3 regions of the Arthrobacter sp. 05T444 genome follow, and region 2 is predicted to be linked to each of the others. Evidence: riboswitches for the same ligand, from Rfam matches in the RefSeq annotation. Region 2 holds a riboswitch; each other region holds the start of a gene.
What was found. A riboswitch is a leader RNA that binds a small molecule or an ion and turns the genes downstream of it on or off. The one in region 2 is predicted to bind cyclic di-AMP.
Positions count from the first base shown of each region.

Region 1: linked by a shared signal. The riboswitch ahead of AC1DD3_RS08615 (aggregation-promoting factor C-terminal-like domain-containing protein) and the one ahead of AC1DD3_RS15680 (M23 family metallopeptidase) in region 2 are both predicted to bind cyclic di-AMP.
Region 3: linked by a shared signal. The riboswitch ahead of AC1DD3_RS15910 (C40 family peptidase) and the one ahead of AC1DD3_RS15680 (M23 family metallopeptidase) in region 2 are both predicted to bind cyclic di-AMP.

Region 1 is NZ_JBFTKK010000007.1:9,079-16,069, forward strand. Features, by position in the region: gene AC1DD3_RS08600 (hypothetical protein) at 1-360, opposite strand, end outside; gene AC1DD3_RS08605 (response regulator transcription factor) at 557-1,297, shown strand; gene AC1DD3_RS08610 (HAMP domain-containing sensor histidine kinase) at 1,301-2,848, shown strand; cyclic di-AMP (ydaO/yuaA leader) riboswitch at 2,943-3,106, shown strand; gene AC1DD3_RS08615 (aggregation-promoting factor C-terminal-like domain-containing protein) at 3,112-3,930, shown strand; gene AC1DD3_RS08620 (bifunctional glycosyltransferase family 2/GtrA family protein) at 4,156-5,562, shown strand; gene AC1DD3_RS08625 (glycosyltransferase family 39 protein) at 5,559-6,991, shown strand, end outside.
Region 2 is NZ_JBFTKK010000016.1:67,467-74,457, reverse strand. Features, by position in the region: gene AC1DD3_RS15715 (helicase-associated domain-containing protein) at 1-666, opposite strand, end outside; gene AC1DD3_RS15710 (hypothetical protein) at 677-910, opposite strand; gene AC1DD3_RS15705 (cold-shock protein) at 1,096-1,479, shown strand; gene AC1DD3_RS15700 (DUF3027 domain-containing protein) at 1,488-2,081, shown strand; gene AC1DD3_RS15695 (MFS transporter) at 2,131-3,498, shown strand; gene serC (phosphoserine transaminase) at 3,529-4,659, opposite strand; gene AC1DD3_RS15685 (iron-dependent transcriptional repressor DtxR) at 5,001-5,696, shown strand; cyclic di-AMP (ydaO/yuaA leader) riboswitch at 5,830-6,074, shown strand; gene AC1DD3_RS15680 (M23 family metallopeptidase) at 6,079-6,900, shown strand.
Region 3 is NZ_JBFTKK010000017.1:15,360-22,350, reverse strand. Features, by position in the region: gene AC1DD3_RS15920 (bile acid:sodium symporter family protein) at 1-344, opposite strand, end outside; gene AC1DD3_RS15915 (GGDEF domain-containing protein) at 506-1,645, shown strand; gene AC1DD3_RS15910 (C40 family peptidase) at 1,852-2,664, opposite strand; cyclic di-AMP (ydaO/yuaA leader) riboswitch at 2,668-2,856, opposite strand; gene AC1DD3_RS15905 (SulP family inorganic anion transporter) at 2,979-4,481, opposite strand; gene AC1DD3_RS15900 (GTP pyrophosphokinase) at 4,488-5,594, opposite strand; gene AC1DD3_RS15895 (alpha/beta hydrolase) at 5,862-6,692, shown strand; gene AC1DD3_RS15890 (YcnI family copper-binding membrane protein) at 6,798-6,991, opposite strand, start outside.

The DNA.
Region 1 (6,991 bases), on a different contig from region 2:
TCCGGCACCGGCCGCCAGAACGGCGGCCGCACCGGCCACAAGCAGCCCCCGCTTCAGCGTCCACGGCTTGCCGGCGGAAGACGCCGCACCGGCAGTACCGGCCGACGGCGGCGCTCCCCATCCGGTGCCCCAGCCTGCGCCGTTGCCAGTCGGCTCGGCCGAAGCGGCGGTGCCTGAGGACGCCGACGGCGGCGCTCCCCATCCGGCGCCCCAGCCCGGCGACGGCTCCGGAACGGGGGTTGTGGCAGGCACGGGTTCAGTGGCCGCCGCCGGCTGGGCCAGGGACACCGGTTCGGTGGCGGGATGAGACTGGGGTACGGGGCGGGCCTCGGGAACAGGTGGTTGCTGGTGTCCGCTCATAGCTATCTCCTTTGGGGTGCTGATTATGTCCCTTCCAGATTGGGAAGCCTTCCTGTGACTGGCCTGTGCAGGGCAAGAGCCATGCCTGTGATCTCGAAAAGCCCCGCTCCCCTGTCCAGCTCGCTACGCTGGGATTCACAGCCGGCGCACAGGAACCCCAAAGCGCCGGCTAAACCGCAGAACGGAGAGTTGTCCCATGGCCACTTCGCACTCCATGACCAACAACCTTCCCCAGCTCACCCATCCGGACGGCTCCCCCATCCGTGCCCTGGTGGTCGACGACGAACCCAGCCTGTCCGAGCTCATGAGCATGGGACTGCGCATGGCGGGCTGGTCCGTTGCCGTTGCGGCCGACGGCCCTGAGGCGGTCAAGCTCGCCAAGGAGTTCCGCCCGGACGTCCTCGTGTTGGATGTGATGCTTCCCGGCTTCGACGGCGTTGAGCTGCTCGGCAGGATCCGTGCCTTCGCACCGGAAGTGCCGGCGCTGTTCCTGACCGCCAAGGACGCAGTACAGGACCGCATCGTGGGCCTCGCTGCCGGCGGCGACGACTACGTCACCAAGCCCTTCAGCATGGAGGAAGTCCTGCTGCGCCTTCACCGCCTCGTGCAGCGCTCCGGCGTGGCGGCGATGGACTCTGCGGAACTCGTGGTGGGAGACCTGGTCCTGAACCTGGACACCCGTGAAGTCACCCGCGCCGGTGACGAACTCCAGCTCACGGCCACCCAGTTCGAGCTGCTGCGCTACCTCATGGAAAACCCCAAGCGGGTGGTGAGCAAGGCCCAGATCCTGGACCGTGTCTGGAACTACGACTTCGGGGGCCAGGCCAACATCGTCGAGCTCTACATCTCGTACCTGCGCAAAAAGGTGGATGCCGTGCACCCGCCGATGATCCACACGGTCCGCGGAGCGGGCTACGTCATCAAACCGGCAGACTAGGCCGTGACAAGCCTTTCCGGAGCCACCCGAACGCCGCGCCGCAGCGTGCTGAAGCCCGGCACCTGGCATCTCCGCACCCGGCTGGTCCTCGTTGCCATGGCGCTGCTCGTGGCCATCTGCGCCGCGGTGGGCCTGTTCAGCTACGCCAGCATGGACTCGTTCCTCACCCGCCAGCTCGACGATCAACTCACCGGCGCAGCTGACAGGGCCCGGGACTTTGGCCGTCCCCCGCTCGGCGGATCGGGCAATAAGCCCGATCCCCTCGAAGGCAGGGGCCAACGCGTCGGCACCATAGCAGCCAGGATCCAGGACGGCGAGGTCAGCAGTGCTGGTTTCCTGGCCGCCGATCTCACCCGCAAGACACTGTCGGCGGCAGACGACCAGGTTCTTTTGGGCCTGCGCCGCGACGGCGTCCCCGTTGACCGCACCCTGTCCACGGGGGCCTACCGGCTGGTTGCCGCCCAGTCGCCCTATGGCGACGTCATGGTGACCGGGCTTCCCCTCACCGAAAAGCAGAACACCCTGACGTCCCTTGTTGTGACCATCACCTTGGTGTCGCTGGGTGGCCTCGTCCTCATCGGCCTCGCCGGAACCGTGCTCATCCGCCGCACCATGAAGCCGCTCGAACAGCTCTCGGAGGTGGCCACGCAGGTTTCCCGCCTGCCCCTCGACGCCGGTGAGGTGGCACTCGCCGTCCGCGTCCCGCCGTCGAACGCCCACCGCGGAACGGAAGTGGGCAGCGTAGGCCATGCCCTCAACCTCATGCTGGACAACGTGTCCAATGCCCTCGAGGCGCGGCAGGAGAGCGAAATGAAGGTCCGCCAGTTCGTGGCCGACGCGTCGCACGAGCTCCGCACGCCGCTCACGGCCATCCGCGGCTACACCGAGCTGATGCGCATGACCGAGAAGTTCACGCCCGACGGCCAGCGCTCCCTCGCCCGCGTCCAGAGCCAGTCCGTGCGGATGACCACGCTGGTGGAGGACCTCCTGCTGCTCGCGCGGCTTGACGAGGGGCAACCGCTAAAGCTCAGCGACGTGGACCTCACGCAGCTGGTGATCGAGACAGTTAGCGATGAAAAGGTCATGGCGCCCGACCGCAACTGGCACCTCGAACTTCCCGAAGAGCCGGTAGTGGTGCGCGGCGACGCCTCACAGCTTCACCAGGTGCTGGTCAACCTGCTCTCCAACGCGCGCAAGCACACCGGGCCGGGCACCACGGTGGTCACCGGAGTCATGAGGTCCGCCGACGGCAGTGCAGTGATCACCGTGACGGACGACGGCGCGGGCATCCCCGCGGAGTTCGTGGACCGGGTCTTCGCGCGTTTTGCCCGCGCAGACGCGGCCCGGGCGACCCCCGTGCCGGCGGCGCCGGGCGCCCAGACGGCGGCCCCGTCCGGGCAGGCTTCCGCCGAAGGAACCAGCGGGCTGGGGCTTTCCATTGTGCAGTCGATCGTGGAAGCCCACGGCGGCACGGTGGAGGTCTCCTCACGGCCCGGCCGCACCGAATTCGCGGTCCGACTGCCTGCACAAGGCGACGCGCCGTCGTCGTGATCTCTGTTACCTAAATGTGACTTAAGCGTGAGCCTCCTGTACGGTCGATAGAGTGCGGCCACCACCAGGGCCGCGTATCCGGATGGACGCCCAGCTCTGCCGCTTCCCGGATTCCGCTTGACCAGGCAGAGGCGGGGGAACCAGAGTCCCGGGCAATCCGCATCAAGCCCTTGGGGTGAAGCCGACACGTGAATCGCCGTGCGGCCGGATGACCTCATCCGAACCCGACAGCTAACTCCGCAGGTGTTGAGAGGCAATCCACCATGTCTGAATTCAAGGTACAAACGCGCCCTGATCGCGCTTCCACGCAGTCCCGGCAGAAGCTTTCACGCCACCGCGCCGAACCTGTCCGGCCCATGTCGGCCTGGGGCCGGCTCACTGCTGACATCCCGTCATTCGGCCGCCGCGCGGCCGTGGTGACCACGGCGTGTGCCGTGCTCATCGGTGTCGGTGCGGCCAGCCAGGCCGCCGAGCAGGCTGCCCCGGTAGCCAGCCCCGCAGCGGCCTCCGCCACGGCCGACGCGGCGTCAACGCTCAACTTCGACAAGACGCTGATCTCCGCCCTGCCGGCGCCGACATCAGCCGCTTTGGCCCCGCAGTCCGCCGCCAAGCCGGCCGCCGCCGCGAAGGCTCCCGCTGCCAAGGCCGCCCCGAAGGCAACGGCAGCCAAGCCCGCCGCTGCTCCGGCGAAGGCTGCTGCCGTGCCGGCTGCCAAGGTGGCCCCGGTCCGGGCTGCCGCTCCGGTGGCTAAGCCCGCTGCTCCTGCCGCGGTGGATGACCCCGCCGGCGCTCAGGCTTATGCAGCCAGCAAGCTGTCCTCCTTCGGCTGGGCCGCGGACCAGATGCAGTGCCTGCAGAGGCTCTGGACCAAGGAGTCCGAATGGCGCACCACCGCCACCAACGCGAGCAGCGGCGCCTACGGCGTGGTGCAGTCCCTGCCTGCCGAGAAAATGGCGAGCGCCGGACCGGACTACCGCACCAACTACCGCACGCAGATCAACTGGGGCCTGGACTACGTCAAGGAACGCTACGGCTCCCCCTGCAGCGCCCTGAACTTCCACCTCGCCAACAACTGGTACTAAGCCGCCAGTCGGTGGGAAGCGGAGCGCGCGTTTCTGCACCCCTTTGAGTTTTTCGACGGCCCCCGGATCCACGTGATCCGGGGGCCGTCGGCGTCCCTGCACGTGGGCGCGGCCGGGAAGCGGTGCAGAAATGCGGCGGCCGCCCTTCCAAGGGGCCAAAACTTCCACAGCCCCCGCACAGCTTCGCCCTAAAACCCTCATATGAGGCCCCGCCACTGTTGAAGCATGACCCTCACAGACCAGGCCTCAGGAACCCAGCCGCACCCTCCACTGCACCCCCAGCCGCCCGCGCGGGTCCACTCCGCGCCGTCTGACGGGCACAGCCCGGCCGTTGCCCGCGCACGGCATCTGCGGCGCTCACCCATCGACACCGCCGCCGCGGTTCCCGTGCTGGACGTGACCATCCCCGTCTACAACGAGGAACGCGACCTGGAGGAGTGCCTGCGCCGGCTGCATGCGCATCTCCGGGGCAGCTTCCCGCACCCGTTCCGCATCACCGTGGCGGACAACGCGAGCACGGACGGCACCCTCAAGACCGCCGAGCGGGTGGCCAGGGAGCTGCGAGAAGTGTCAGTGGTGCACCTCGAGGAGAAGGGCCGCGGCAACGCCCTCCGCAAAGTGTGGCTGGCCTCGCCGTCACCCGTCCTGGCGTATATGGATGTGGACCTCTCTACCGACCTCGCGGCTCTGGGTCCCCTCCTGGCACCGCTGATTTCCGGGCACTCAGACCTCGCCATCGGCACGCGGCTGACACGCAATTCCAGGGTGGTCCGCGGGCCCAAGCGCGAGTTCATCTCCCGCAGCTACAACTTCCTGCTCCAGTCCGTGATGGGGGCGCACTTCAGCGATGCGCAGTGCGGTTTCAAAGCGATCCGGGCGGACATCGCCCAACAGATCCTGCCGCACACCGTGGACAACGCCTGGTTCTTCGACACCGAGCTCCTGGTCCTGGCCGAAAAGTGCGGGCTCCGCGTCCACGAAGTTCCGGTGGACTGGACGGACGATCCGCATTCCAGTGTGGACATCGTCCAGACCGCCCTCGCGGATGTCCGCGGCATGGCCCGGCTCAGCAGGGACATGGTGTCCGGGCGCATTCCCGTCGCCGAGCTTCGCGGTGCGCTGGCCCGCGGCCCCCTTCCCGCGGCCTCCCGCAGCCAGGAACAGAGCCCCAGCGGCAGCCTGTTCGGCCAGCTGGTCCGCTTCGGTACCATCGGCGCAGCGTCCACCCTGGCCTACCTGCTGCTCTTCTTCCTGTGCCGCAATTTCATGGATCCGCAGCTCGCCAATTTCCTGGCCCTGCTCACCACGGCCGTGGCCAACACCGCGGCCAACCGGCGCTTCACCTTCGGCATCGCCGGCGGCAGCGACGTTGCGCGCCATCACTTTGAGGGTCTTCTGGTCTTCGGGATCGGTTGGGCCCTCACCTCCGGGGCGCTCGTCCTCGTCCATGGAAGCACGACGCCGGACCGCTGGCTTGAGCTGGTCACCGTCACCGCGGCCAACCTCGCCGCCACGGCGGTGAAGTTCCTGCTGTTCAGGCTATGGGTGTTCCGACGGCGGCAGTCGCCGCCGGTGCACCAGGCTTCCGCCGCCACAGACTCCAAGACCGCTGAAGAAGAGGCAAGCAAATGACCACCACAGTGAGCCGTGCAGAGCACCGCACGGAGGCCGAATCCGGCGCAGAACAGGAACGGGGCGTCTCCGGGCAGACGCCGGTGTCGCGTTCACGCCTTCATTCCCTGCTGACGGGAAACCAGTCCCGCTGGGTCCGACCGTCAGCCGCGCTGCTGCTGGCCTTCTCGGCGGTCCTGTATCTCTGGAACCTCGAAGCCACCGGATACGCCAACTCGTTCTATGCCGCGGCCATCCAGGCCGGCACCAAGGACTGGACCGCCTTAGTGTTCGGCTCCCTCGATGCCGGGAACGCGATCACCGTGGACAAGCCGCCGGCGGCACTCTGGATTCCTGCCCTGGCCGGGCGGATCTTCGGCTTCTCGCCGCTTAGCATGCTGGTGCCGCAGGCACTCATGGGTGTGGCCGCCGTCGGGCTTCTCTACCTGACCGTGAAGCGTGTGTCCGGTCCGGCCGCCGGGCTGCTGGCCGGCGGTGCACTGGCCCTGACCCCCGTGGCCGCGCTGATGTTCAGGTTCAACAACCCGGACGCCCTGCTAACGCTGTGCCTGGTGCTGGCAGCATATTTCACCACCCGCGCCATCGAAAAGGCCGGCTGGAAGTGGCTGGCCGTGGCCGGTGCCGTGATCGGACTCGCGTTCCTGACCAAGATGCTGCAGGGCTTCCTGATTGTGCCCTGCCTCGCGCTGGCTTACGTCTGGGCCGCGCCCACCACCCTGGGCCGGCGGGTGCTGCATCTGCTGGCGGCTGCCGGCGGTATCGTCCTCGTCGCGGGCAGCTACATCGCGCTGTTCCAGCTCACGCCCGCCTCAGCACGTCCTTACATGGCGGGCTCGGAAAACAACAGCTTCCTGGAACTCACGTTCGGCTACAACGGTTTGGGCCGCATCACCGGTTCGGGAGGGGGCACGCCCGGCGGCGGAACCGCCCCAGGCGCCGGCGGCGGCATGTCCGGCAACGTGGGCTTCGGCGGAGCGGCCGGCATTACACGGATGTTTGGTGGCAGCTTCGGGGGCGAGGTGTCCTGGCTGCTTCCGGCTGCGCTGATCCTGCTCGTTGCGGGCCTCTGGTTCACACGCCGCGAGACCCGCACCTCCCGGACCCGGGCGGCCCTGATGCTGTGGGGCGGCTGGCTGCTGGTGACGGCTGGAATCCTGAGCTTCATGGGAGGAACGGTCCATCCCTACTACGTTGTGGCGCTGGCACCGTCCATCGCGGCGCTGGTGGGAATCGGTTCCGTTGAACTGTGGCGCGGGCGGTCCTACTGGCCAGCCAGGACCGTTCTGGCCGCAACAGTCCTGACGGCCTCCGTTTGGTCCGCAGTGCTGTTGGGCCGCGACGCGTCCTGGCTGCCCTGGCTCAGGCCGGCCGCAGTTGTCCTCGGCGTGCTGGCGGCGGCAGCGCTGGCGCTGCGGCTCGACTCGCTCCA
Region 2 (6,991 bases):
CCAGTTGCTGAACCGGGCGAGCAACGCCGTCGTGCGTTCCGGTGCCTCGGCGAGGATGGCACGCAGGGCCTCCGGGGAGGATGTCCAGTGCTGCAGCGCCAGCGCGGCCTCCATCGGTGTGGTTGCCGGCTGGATTTCGGCGCCGCTGCGGTGCAGTTCGGCCACCAGATGGACCACGCGCTGGGCGAAGGCGGGCTGCAGCCGGACCAGCTCGGTGTAACTGCGGCCCAGCCCGGCCGGATAGATTCCAACCACGTCCTTCAGGCTGCCCACCGGCAGGTAGAACCGTTGCCGGTGCGCGGAGGGGCCGGCGCTGTGAGGGGGCTCGGCCCGGTGGACCAGGGCCAACTCCTGGAGCGAGAGCAGGATCCGCTCAACGGCGGCCACCGTTGAGCCGGCGATCAGTTTCCTGACGCCCGTGGCCGAGGCGCTGTGCCCGGTATCGGTGTTCGTGCACAGATGAAGGGTCTCCAGCACCTGCATCTGTGGCCGGTTCAGGCGCTCCAGCGCCCGCTGCACGCTGACCCGTGCGCTCGCGCGTGCTGCCAGGGCCGCAAAATCCGGAACACCGGGCGAAATCAAATCCGGCCGCGCAGCGAAAAGAGCCCGCAGCGACTCGTCGCTGCGTGCCTCCAGTTCCTTGCTTAGCGCACGAATAAGGGACATCAGTCCAACGTTACCGCCCGCCGCCGTTTCCTGCCCGGCGGCGGGCGGTAACTCCGTCGATCACCAGGACGAACATCAGGACGAAGGCCACCGGAAGTCCGTAAAGGGCGGCGGAAGTTATCCAGGGAGGGGCCGGCTGGCCGCCAAACGCCAACGCCATCACCATTCCCACGGCGGCCACGGAAAGCACTGCCAGGACCGCTGCGGCGATCATCAGGGGACGCCGGAAACGCGTGGGTATCATGCACGTAACGCTAACAGTCCGGCCGCGGCCGCGCCTCAAAGCAGGAATCCCAAGCCAGTCAGGATAACCTTGAGGCAACAGACCAACATGGACCAGGCAGTCACACCCTGAACCCGCACATCCGTGCGGATGCGCTGATGGCCGGACATGTCTTATATAACGCCAGAACGAAGAAGGTTGATTACGTGCCTACCGGCAAAGTCAAGTGGTATGACAAGGACAAGGGATTCGGATTCCTCGCAGGCGAGGACGGGCAGGAAGTGTTCCTGCCCAAGTCGGCGCTTCCCGAGGGCGTCACCGAACTGAAGGCCGGCACCCGTGTGGAGTTCGGCGTGGCCGACGGCCGCAAGGGCGCCCAGGCCCTCGGCCTGCGCGTCCTGGACAAGACGCCGTCCATCGCCAAGGCCAAGCGCCCCAGCGCCAGGGATCTCGCGCCGCTCGTTCAGGACCTCGTCACAGTGCTGGATAACCTGTCCGGAACCCTTTCTGCGGGCAAATACCCGGAGGGCAACAAGGGCAAGGCCATCGCGGCCGCCCTGCGCAAGGTTGCCGACGAGCTGGACGCTTAGGCATCCACATGAACCCGGAACCTGAACAGGGCGAATCCAAGGTGGAGCCAAAGGCGCCCAAGCGTCGCGCCGGCGTCCCCGCATGGCGCACCGGTAAGCCGGATGCCGTGCTGGCCGCTGCCGTGGACCTTGCACGGACCGCCATCGAAGGCATCGCGAAGGCATCCGAAATCGGCGAACACCTGGCGGCGCGCACCGAGGGCGACCGCCTTGTGACGCATCTCTTCGAGTCGCGGCTGCCCGGGTACCTCGGCTGGCAGTGGTATGCCGTGCTGACGCGGAACTCGCGGTCAAAGGTGATCACAGTGAATGAGCTGGGCTTGTTGCCCTCCGAGGATTCAATCCTGGCCCCGGAATGGGTTCCGTGGGCCGAGCGGGTACGTCCCGAGGACGCCCGCGAGGACGAGGCATCTGAAGAGGGCGCGCCCCAGGACGAGACTGCCCGCGAGGCGGATTCCGCGGACGGCCCTGCCGCATCTCCGGAGGATGAACCTGCCGAGGCTAACGGTGGGAATTCTGCGGAGGCTTCCGAGGCCGACCCGGACGACGCACCCACAGACGCCGAAGCCGGCTACGACGCCGAGAGCCGCGGACGGGGCTGATCGCACAGTTGGGATCATCCGGGACTGAGTACTCCGAAGGCAGGCAATGATGTCCACCTTCAGATCCCTGCATATCCTCAACTACCGCATCTGGTTCGTCGGCGCCCTCGTCTCCAACATCGGGACCTGGATGCAGCGGACCGCCCAGGACTGGCTCGTCTTTGACCATCTGACAGCCCATGACGCCGGCGCGATGGGCGTAACCATGGCGCTCCAGCTTGGTCCCCAGCTGTTCCTGGCGCCCGTGGCAGGGCTCGTCGCCGACCGGTACAACCGCAAGCAGCTGCTGGTCGTGACCCAGTCCGTCATGGCCTTGCTAAGTGCCGGCCTCGGCATCCTGGTGGTGCTGGGGGCGGCACAGCTCTGGCACGTCTACGCGTTCGCGCTCATGCTGGGAATGGTCTCCGCGCTGGACGCGCCCGTCCGCCAGACGTTCGTGTCCGAGCTGGTCAGGGACGACCTCCTGCCGAACGCCGTTGCATTGAACAGCGCCTCGTTCAATGTAGCCCGCATGATTGGCCCGGCCGTTGCCGGCATCCTGACAGTGGCGGTGGGGCCTGGATGGGTGTTCCTGATCAACACCTTCACCTTCCTTGCGCTGCTGGCCAGCCTGGCAAAAATCCCGACGGCGTCGCTCAGGTCCCTGCCCCGCGCCGGGGCCGGCAAAGGCCGGATCCGCGAGGGGCTGCGCTACGTGCGTTTCCGTCCTGACATCGTGGTGGTCCTGGTGGCCATCTTCATCGTGGGAACGCTGGGACTCAACTTCGTCCTGTTCATCGCTGCGATGGTTGGCACCGAATTCGGCCTGGACGCCAGCGCCTTCGGCCTCATGAACTCCATCATGGCCATCGGCTCGGTGGCAGGTGCCCTGCTGTCCGCCCGGCGCAGCAGGCCCAGGCTACGCATCATCTTCGGTGCTGCCGCCGCCTTCGGCGTCACGTCCGGGCTCGCCGCCCTCGCCCCGAGCTACTTCTGGTTCGGAGTTGCGCTGGTGCCCGTCGGGCTTTTCGCCCTGACCATGCTCACCAGCGCGAATGGCTATGTGCAGACCACCACGGACCCTGTGATGAGGGGACGCGTCATGGCCCTGTACATGGCGATCTTCATGGGCGGCACCCCCATCGGCGCACCGCTGGTGGGCTGGGTGGCCAACGTCGCCGGGGCCCGCTGGTCGCTGGCGGTGGCGGCGGCCTCCGGCCTGCTGGCGGCCGCGATCGGACTGGTGTGGATCATCCGCACCAGAATGCTGCGGATCCGTGTGAGCCGGCAGCCCCGCGGGCGGCCACAGATCCGGCTCGTCTCGCTGAACCAGGCCGGTCGCCCGACAGCCCGGACCGGCACTAAGACCGGTGAAGGTGGCGGAACGGCGGACGGCGCCGCCCGGGATACGAGCCCGGACGACGCCGTAGAACGCTGACGCTGTAAGCGTCACCGCGGTCTGGGGGGACTACTTCTTCAGTTCGCCCACCACGTAGTCGATGCATTCCAGCAGTGCGGAGACGTCAGCGGGCTCGATTGCCACGAAGGTGGCGATGCGGAGCTGGTTGCGTCCCAGCTTGCGGTAGGGCTCGGTGTCCACGATGCCGTTGGCGCGCAGCACCTTGGCGATGGCCGCGGCGTCGATGGAGTCGTCGAAATCGATCGTGGCGATGACGTTGGAACGCTCGGCGGCGTTGGCCACGAAGGGCGTGGCGACATCGGAAGCCTCGGCCCACTTGTAGATGCGGCTCGCGGAGTCCGCCGTCCGGCCGGCCGCGAAGTCGAGGCCGCCGCTGGCGTTGAGCCACTGCACCTGGGCATCGAGCGTCACCAGGGTGGCCAGCGCCGGGGTGTTGTACGTCTGGTTCAGCTTGGAGTTGTCAATCGCGGTCTGCAGGTCCAGGAAGTCCGGGATCCACCGGCCGCTGGCCTTGATCCGGGCGGCGCGCTCGAGGGCCGCCGGGGAGAATAGGCCAAGCCACAGGCCGCCGTCGGAAGCGAAGTTCTTCTGCGGTGCGAAGTAGTACACATCGGTCTCGGCGACGTCCACGTCCAGCCCGCCTGCGGCGGAGGTCGCGTCCACCAGCACGAGGGCATCGGCGTCTGCCCCGTCCACGCGCTTGACCGGAGCCGCAACGCCTGTGGACGTCTCGTTCTGCGGCCACGCGTAGACGTCAACTCCCGCCTCGGCCTTCGGCGCCGGGCACGTTCCGGGCTCGGATTTGATGATGGAGGATTCGGAAAGGAACGGCGCCTTGTTGGTGGCGGAAGCGAACTTGGAACCGAACTCGCCGAAGGACAGGTGCTGGGCCTTCTGGTCCACCAGGCCGAAGCTCGCGACATCCCAGAACGCCGTCGAACCGCCCACGCCCAGAACCACTTCGTAGCCGTCGGGAGCGCGGAAGAAGGTGCTGAGGCCCTCGCGGACAGATCCCACCAGGTTCTTCACGGGCGCCTGGCGGTGGGATGTGCCGAGGATCGTTGTGGCGGCTGCGGAAAGCGCCTCGATCTGCTCGGGCCTGACCTTGGAGGGCCCGGCGCCGAACCGTCCGTCCTTGGGCAGGAGGTTTGCTGGGATAGTGATGCTGGTGTCGCTCACAGTGGCTCCAATTTTCGGCATGGACATGCAGTTCGGCGGGGACAAGAGGTGGCCGGCGGGCAGTCATGTCTGCCATGAAGGCCCCTTTTATTCTGCCCGAAGCCCGGAAATCCCGGGAAACGCTGCCGTCATAGTCCGGTCATTGAAACCGGTCGCCCGCTTCGTCCGAATTATCCGGAGTAATTCAAAATAGGCTAAGCTTTCACTGGACGTACGGGCGGAGAGCCGGTGTTGCTCCGTCGTCGAATTGCGGCCGCGGCAGCTTGACGCCGGGCCGCTGTGCGGTGGGCCCGCGGTACGGTGGGACGGACACAAGTACTGTGCTCGAGGAGCTGAGCTGAATGACGGATCTGATCGATACCACGGAGATGTATCTTCGGACCATTTTGGAGCTTGAAGAAGAGAACATCGTGGCGCTGCGAGCCCGCATCGCCGAACGCCTCCGCCATTCGGGCCCTACCGTCTCCCAGACCGTCGGCAGGATGGAACGGGACGGGCTCGTGGTAGTGTCCGGCGACCGTCACCTGGAGCTGACAGAAACAGGCCGCAAACGGGCCACGGAGGTCATGCGCAAGCACCGCCTGGCCGAGCGGCTGCTCGCCGACGTCATCGGCCTCGACTGGGCCTACGTCCACGACGAGGCCTGCCGGTGGGAGCACGTGATGAGCGAACGCGTGGAGCGCAGGATCTTTGAAATGCTTGGCCACCCCACCGAATCGCCCTACGGCAACCCGATTCCTGGGCTGGCTGCGCTCGGCGGCGAGCCTTCGCTGGCCTTCACCGACGGCGTGATGAACCTGCTGGACGCCATGCCCGGCTACGGTCCGGATTCGCGCGTTACCGTCAGCCGGCTGGCAGAACCCATCCAGGTGGAGCCGGAGCTGCTGGTCCAGCTCGATGAAGGCGGGATCCGCCCCGGTGCCGCCGTTTCCCTCGAACGCGTGGGGGAGTACATCTCGGTCCGTGTGCCGGGGATCGAAGGCGCCCTCGAACTGCCGCCGGAAGTGGCCGCCCACGTGTTTGTCCGTGTCAGCTGACGTGCTGGCCCGTGATTTGTCTGACATCAGGTGGCAGGATGCCCTACGACTTTTGCACAGCTTAGATAACGGAATTATTACTGCCCACTTTAATCACTTATAGTTAAACAGCAGCGCCGATACTAAAGCGTTACCTGATCTGGAGCCGAACTCTGCCAGCGGATCAGTCGCACGAGTCACCTTCTGGCAGAGGCGGGGGAACCACAACCGGCCGTTGAAAAACGGCCTTGGGGTGAAGTCCGCAGCAGCAAGCCACTTTCCGCAGATGGAATCTCCCGGGATACCCCTGTGCCGAAACGCTTGTCACGGCGGACCGGGTCGATGATCTCTCTGACCCGAATCCGACAGCTAACTTCGCAGGCTATCCAGAGAGGAACACTTCTTGACCATGCAGAATGCCCGGGGCCGCCGCCGCGCGGCCGGCCCCGCTGCGGAGCCGCGCGCCGCCGAAGTCTTCGCAGGGGAGCGTCCGCGGGATGCGCAGCGCGAAGCACGGAGGCACCGCAGTCCGTTCCGCCAGGTCACCGACTTCGCAGCCGCAAGCGGAGTGGGCCAGAAGGCCGGAGTCGCACTGGCTGCCACAGGCCTCCTGCTGACAGTCACGGTTCCTGCAACCAGTCCGGTCATGGCCACCGCTGACCAGGGCGGGGCCGCGGCGCTGTCCTCCCGTGTCCAGCCGCAGGTGTCCGCTGAGGCGGCCGCAAAGATCGACTTCAGCCGAACGTCCGTCTCCACCCAGGGTGACCCGGACAGCAAGCTCAAGCAGCTCCTCAGTGCACAGTCGGCCGGCAGCATCACCCGCGCCGCCTCGGCGGGCAGCCTTGGTGCGCCCCTGACCACCATGGTCAAATCGTCTCCGTTCGGATACCGCGTCAGCCCGATCACCGGGGGCTCCGGGGAATTTCACCGGGGCCAGGACTTTGCCGCCGAGTGCGGAACCCAGGTGTTCGCCGCGGCCAGCGGCACGGTCACCTTCGCCGGTTGGCACCCCTACGGGGGCGGCAACAGGGTTGTGATCAACCACGGCAACGGCCTCGAGACCACGTATAACCACCTGTCCTCTTCGAGTGTCCGCGTCGGCCAGAAGGTCAACCGCGGTGACGTAATCGCTCTCAGCGGGACCACCGGCGCCTCGACGGGCTGCCACCTCCACTTCGAGGTGATGGTCAACGGAGAAGTCGTTGACCCCCTGGGCTGGCTTTAAGTAAAACCGATGGAGAACTCTCGCATTCTTGTGACATGCCGTGACCTGAATGTGACATTCGCTCCGAACTGCTGTACCGTCTAAACCGCGT
Region 3 (6,991 bases), on a different contig from region 2:
CAGCCCGCTCCGGGCATGATCACGTAGTGGGCAACGATGCCGAGCACCACCGCCCAAGGCCGCTTGGCCACCGCCGCGAAATCCGGCGGCGTGAGCGTCAGGCCCATGCAGAACATGATGATGCCCAGCAGGTAAGGAACGCCGGGGCCAAGCGGTTTGAACGCACCGGGGAGAAGGAAGCCCGCCACGCCGGCGGCGAGCACCAGCAGGGGGAAAACGGTCACGGCGACGCGGGCAATCTTCGCCTCCGCGGCCAGCGCCGGGTTCAGGGGCTCGACGGCGGCGTCAGCGGCGAGCGGAGCGGCGAGCGGAGCGGTTTCGGGTTTTGTTGTTGCCTCAAGCATCCAATAATGCTGACACTGAATTGCGCGTCGGGGAAATTCGTGAACAGATGTCAGACAAATGTGTCGGCGCTTACAAAAATTTTGGTAAGCGTCCTGATAGTTGAGCCTTCAGCGGTGCGATACTGGGTCAGCAATGAATGGGGATTCGGGGGAGATGCGGCATGGTGCTCGACACGGCAACACTGCGGGTTGCCTTTGCCGTGATGGCTCTGGCCCTGGGTCTCTTGTTTTACTTCTCGGCTTTCCGCAGTACGCGCTCCCCGTACAGCGGGTGGTGGTGCCTCGCCTTGCTGCTGTTTCTCTCGGGTTCCGCCTGCTTTCTCCTCAACGGCACGCCCCAGCAGTGGTGGGCCAATACGTTGGGGAATATCCTGCTCGTTGCCGGTGCGTCCAGTGCCTGGGCAGGCGCGCGTTCGCTGCGAACGCCGGGATACAACTTCTGGCTCCTCACCGCCGTGCCCGTCTCCGCGGGAATAGCTTCCGCTGTTGATCACCCCGGTTCGAACATCTGGTCCGGCGGCGCCGTTTTCCTGGCGTCGATGTCCCTGATGATCGGCCTCACGGCACGCGAACTGTGGCGCTTGGAGCCGGGCTATTCAAGGGTCCGTATACCCATGGCCATCGTGGCTGCGGGCGTGTCGGCGTTCTACCTGGGCCGGCTGGTCGTGTTTATCGCCGAGGGCCCGAACAGCCCAACGTTTGTCGCCTACTTCGGGTCCGCCATAACCACGCTTGTCACCATGGTGCTCCTGGCGGTGGTTTCGTTCAGCATGGCCGGGCTCAGTACCGAACAGCAGACGCGGGCGCTGCGAACCGTCGCCACCCAGGACGGCCTCACGGGCCTTCTCAACCGTTCTGCGTTCCTGGACAGAGCAGCCAAGCAGTTGCGCCGCAGCCCGCTGACCGAGAGCTTTGGATCGCTGATCCTGGCGGACCTTGATCACTTCAAATCCATCAATGACACCTACGGCCACGCGGCCGGCGATCTGGCGCTTCGGGCCTTCGCCGACGCCTGCCGCGCGACCGTCCGCTCAACTGACATCGTGGGCAGGTATGGCGGCGAGGAGTTCATCCTGGTGGTACCGGGGGCAAGCCCCTACCGCGCCGAGACCATCACGGCGGAGATCAGCCGTCGGCTCGCCGACGGCGCCCTGCCCGATGTGCCCAGGATGCCCACGGTCAGTTACGGCATCGCGCTGATCGAAGCCGGAACGGCAAGCCTGGACCAGCCGATCGCCGCCGCCGATGCCGCGCTGTACGAGGCAAAGTCCCGGGGGCGCAACCGCAGCGTGCAGGGCTAAGTGGGGCGGGCCCGCCGAGCACGAAAGAGCCGGTGCACCGCTGCCCCCAAGGCAGCGGAACACCGGCTCGTTCCAGCGCGCGGCTCGTTCCAGCGCGCGGCTCGTTCCAGCGCGCGGCTCGTTCCAGCGCGCGGCTCGTTGCAGCGCGCGGCTCGTTGCAGCGCGCGGCTGGAGTGCGCGGTGATGCGCACAGCGAATGCGGGCTGTTAGGCGTGGGCTCGCACGAAGGTGACCGGACCCGTGGCTGTCAGCCAGGACAGCGGGTGCACCACGGTCTCGTTGACACCGTTCATGCCGCCGCTGAGGACCTTGCCTCCGCCGACGAAGATTCCCACGTGGCCGGACTGCACAACCATGTCTCCGGGCTGGGGGGTGGAGACGACGGATCCGTAGTTCATGAACTGCATCGGAGCGAGGTCGCCCACCGGAATGCCGGAAGCGCCCAGGGCCTTCTCCACCATCGCGGTGCAGTCCTGGGTGATCCCCAGCTGTGCGTAGGCCGCCGAGACCATCGAGGCGTTCACGCTGCCGGCTGCTGCTGCGTGAGCAGGAGCCTTTGCGGGGGCCGGGGCGGCCTGGACGGTGATCTTCGGAGCCGGCGCGATTTTCGGTGCCGGAGCGGCAACAGGTGCAGCAATCGGAGCGGCAGCAGGTGCCGGGGCAGCAGCGGGGGTTGCGGGGGCCGGTGCTTCAACCACGGGCGCTTCCACCACGGGTGCCGGGGTGGACTTCACGGCGGGGCGCTCGAAGTCGATCTTGACGCTGGCGTCCGCGCTCAGCGGCGCTTGTACGTGGCTGACGGCTTCGGGGGCCGCGGCCGGGGCCGCGTTCTTCTGGGCCGGGGCGCTGGCGGCGTTCGCTGCCATGCTGCCGGTGAAGGCAAGTCCCGATGCTGCGAGGATGACGGCGGCCTGGCGTCCCAGTCCTCCGGCGTTGGCCGTGACAGCGCGGGAGACGGAAGCGAAGCGGTTTGAACGGCTGGCCGCTGTGCGGCGGGCAGGGGTAGTGCGTGACGACATGAAGGAGCCTCTCCCGATGCCTGCGAGGTGAGCTGTCGGATTCGGATGGGAGACACCCGGCCGCGCGCCTGAACGGAATCAGGAACTGTGCGGCTTCACCCCAAGGCCCGTAGAAACAGGCCGAAAATTGGTTTCCCCGTCTCTGCCGGACATGGTCTTCGAGAGGATCCCGGGCTGCGGCAGAGTTAGGCAATCAGCGCGGGAGCGCCCTCCTCGGTGAGGAAGGCACGGTTTCAACGGTACGCGAGCGAACGCCGAAAGTCACATTAAGGTAACGACACGCTGTTATGTGCGGGATTTTTGGGCTGTATGCATTAGTGCCCGGCGTTGAGTTTACCGGCCAGCCTTTCGCGCATCTGGATGCTGGCAGAGTTCAGGCCGATCAGCTCAACCTCCCGGCCGTGGCGCCGGTACTTCTCCGTCACCGCGTCCAGTACGGCGACGGTGGAGGCGTCCCAGAGGTGCGAGGCGTGCAGGTCGATGACCACTCCGGAGATGCGCGGCTCGGCGTCCTGGGCGTAGTCGAACTGCGTGTAGAGGTCGTTGGAGGAGGCGAAGAACAGTTCGCCGTCTACGGTGTACGTGGCCACGGTCCTGCCGTTCAGCTCCACCTCGGTCCGTTCAACGGTGGCGAAGTGGGCCACGCGCCGGGCGAACATGGCCATCGCCGCGAGCACCCCGACGCCGACGCCGATCGCCAGGTTGTGCGTCGCCACCACGGTGGCCACGGTAATCACCATGACAGCGGTCTCGGACCTCGGCATGCGCTTCAGGGTCTCCGGAGCCACCGAGTGCCAGTCGAAGGTGATAGCCGAAACGAAAATCATGACGGCCACCAGGGCGGCCATGGGGATCAGCCCCACGACGTCGCCCAACACCACCACCAGCACCAGCAGGAAGACGCCGGCCAGGAAGGTGGAGATCCGGCTCCGCGCACCGGAGCTCTTCACGTTGATCATGGTCTGGCCGATCACGGCACAGCCGCCCATGCCGCCCAGGAAACCGGTGAGGATGTTAGCCACGCCCTGCCCCCAGGATTCACGGGTCTTGTTGGAGCGAGTGTCCGTGATGTCATCCACGAACTTGGCTGTCATGAGTGATTCCAGCAGTCCCACGAGCGCCATGGACAGTGCAAAGGGCGCGACCACCTGGAGCGTCTCCCAGGTCAGGGGAACGTTGGGGATGAATACCGAGGGGAGGCTTTCCGGCAGCTGCCCCTTGTCCTGGACGGCGGGGACTTCGATGCCGGTAAGGACGGTGACGACGGTGAGCAGCACGATCGCCACCAGCGGCGACGGCACCGCCGTCGTGATTCGGGGAAGGCCGACGACGATCAGAAGCCCCGCTGCCACCAGCGGATAAACGAGCCACGGGACACCGATGAGTTCAGGCAGCTGGGCCATGAATACGAGGATGGCCAGCGCGTTGACGAACCCCACCATCACGGAGCGGGGGATGAAGCGCATGAGCCGTGTGACGCCGAGGGCAGCCAGCAGGATCTGGAACACGCCGGCCAGGATCACTGCGGAAATCAGGTAGTCCAGCCCGTGGCTTCGCATCAGCGGGGCGATCACCAGGGCCACGGCACCCGTGGCTGCCGAGATCATGGCGGGCCGGCCGCCCACGAAGGAGATGGTCACGGCCATGGTGAAGGAGGCGAACAGGCCGATCCGGGGATCCACCCCGGCGATCACCGAGAAGGCGATGGCCTCAGGGATCAGGGCGAGGGCCACCACGAGGCCTGCCAGCGCCTCGGTTTTGAGGCGGCGCGGGGAGCGGAGTGTTGCCCGGACGGACTGGAGCTGTTCGGGTTTCATGGGTCCCTACTTCTTGGTCTGGCGGTAGCGCTCGATCTGTTTCAGCCGCCGCAGGAGGCTGTCGCGCCGCGGGTGTGGAACGGCGTCGGGCGCCTCTGCAGTGAGGTCAATGTGTTTGGTGCCGTACTGCCAGAGGAGGAGGTCATCCAGCAGCCGGTCCGGGCCGGGGGAGTAGCGGTGGTCCAGGGCCTTGCGGACCTCAGTGATGCGGTTGGCGCTGAGGAGGCCGGCGAGCTGGACCGTCTGGTTCAGGCCGTGGGCTGCCATGAGTTCGGCGGCCCAGCCCCAGTCGTCATCCACTTTTCGGTCTACGTGCGGCAGCAGCGTACGCCAGACGTCGCGGATGCGGTTGGGCGTGAGCTGCGCCGCGCCCTCACCCTCCAGATCCCAGTAGCCGCGGACCTCCTCGTAGCGTTCATGCAGGTCCGCGAAGGCGCTCTCGACGGTTTCCAGCATGGCGGCCGTGGCCGTGAACTGGCGGTCGAAATGCGGAGTCCATGCCCGGGGGTCCTCGGCCTTGAAGCGGATGTCATGCTCGATCTCGCTCCACGCGTGCGCAAACACCGTGCGGATCTGGCATTCGAAGAAGTAGCTGCCGTTGGGCTGTGCTTCGGAGTTTAAGACGTGCTGGTACTCCTTGACGGCCTCGTTCTGGATGGTCCGCAGGATCAGGTGGCGGCTGGAGTAGCCGTAGGTCCCGGACTCAATGGAGCCGATGTCCTTCTCGCGGTCGCCGCGGCAGTCGAACAGCTGGCGCTGCCGTTTGATGAGGTTGGCCACCACGGCGTTTTCCGTGGGCAGCTTGGTGATGACGCGGACGCCCACCATGTCATTGAGCGTGCGGAACGGATCGGGGAACTTCAGCACCCTCGGGCCATCCGGCTCCAGGGACTCCTCAGTCCGCGAGATTTTTTCCCGGAAGGACTCCACGGTCTTGGTGCGGCCGGTGACGAACAGCGGCGTGACCTCGGTGTCCTTAAGCATGGTCCGGAGAGTCAGCAGGACCTCGCGGGTGACAAGCTTCAGGGCAGGCCGGACGCGCTCATAGAGTTCCACGTTTTCCTGCACGGAGTCGCGCTGACTGACGTCCAGGCGATCCCAGTTGCTTGCCATGCTCCCAAACTATCAAGGGCGTGCGACAGTCGCAGGTGTGACACCACCCGCTGCTGCCGTCGTCGGTCAGGTTGTCGGCGGTCTTCAACGCGCGGACGGCCGGGCGGCTCACCCTTCCGCGCGCCGGGAGCGGCGTCACTGTAGGCTCGGCACATGGCTGATGTGCGCCGTCGGACCCCGCTTTCCCATGGACTGCCGGGCACCGCGGCAGTGGTGACGCCGGAGGCGCTGGTCGCCTCCTGCCCACCGGGACCCAAGGAGGATGCAGTGAAGCGGCAGAAGTACCAGTACGGTGACCACCCCAGCCAATGGGGCGAGCTCTTCCTGCCGGAAACGCCGCCGCCGTCCTCGTCCCGGAACCCCAGGCGTCCGGCATTCCGCGGCGTGGTGGTGGTCATCCATGGCGGCTACTGGCGCTCGCAGTACGGTGCCGAGCTGGGCGAGCCACTGGCCAAGGACCTTGCGGCCCACGGGATGGCGGCCTGGAACCTGGAATACCGCCGGGCAGGCAACGGCGGCGGCTGGCCCCACACCTTCGAGGACGTGCTGGCGGGGATCGACAAACTCCGCGGAATCGCGGACGAGCACGGACTTGACCTTGGCCGCGTGGTGGCGCTGGGGCACTCCGCCGGCGGCCACCTCGCCGTCTGGGCCGCCGGCCGGGACCGGCTGGCAGGACTTGGCACCCCGGACGCTGACCGGCAGGTCCTGCGGAACCTCAATGGCGAGGCCGTGCATCTGACGGGAGTGGTCAGCCAGTCCGGGCTGCTCAACCTCGCCCAGGCCGACTGGCTTGATCTCAGCAACGGGGCTGTGACCAACCTGATGGGCGGCTCGGCCGGAAAGTATCCCAAGCGCCACAAATATGCGGACCCCATGAGCGCGGTTCCGCTGGACGTGCCGGTCTACGCGGTCCATGGCCTTGACGACGACACCGTTCCGATGAGCCAGTCCGAAGCCTATGCCGCGGCGGCCCGAGCCGCGGGGGCACCGGTCCAGGTGGTGAAAGTCCCGGGCGACCACTTCGCGCTGATCGACCCGAAGGCCTCGTCCTACCGGAAATGCCGGGAACTCGTGCAGGAGCTGCTCGGACTTTAGGTGCAGCGGTGAACCGCTTTCTGGAAGCGAAACCGCCGCCGGCGAGGCCAGCGGCGGTTTCGTTGAAGCGATTGCCGGCGGGCAGTGCCGGCGCGGGTCAGCGGGTCAGCTGGTCCTGGCAGTCCGCGTGCGGGCCAGGGCGGTCCCGCCGGCGGCGAGGCCGATCAGTCCGGCGGCGAGTCCGACCCAGCCGGCGACGTCGCCGCCGTTGGACGATGTTGCCGCGGCAGGAGTCGTTGACGAGGCCTCGGTGGCTGAATGTGCCGTCTCAGCCGTTTCGCCTGCTGTCGTGACAAAGG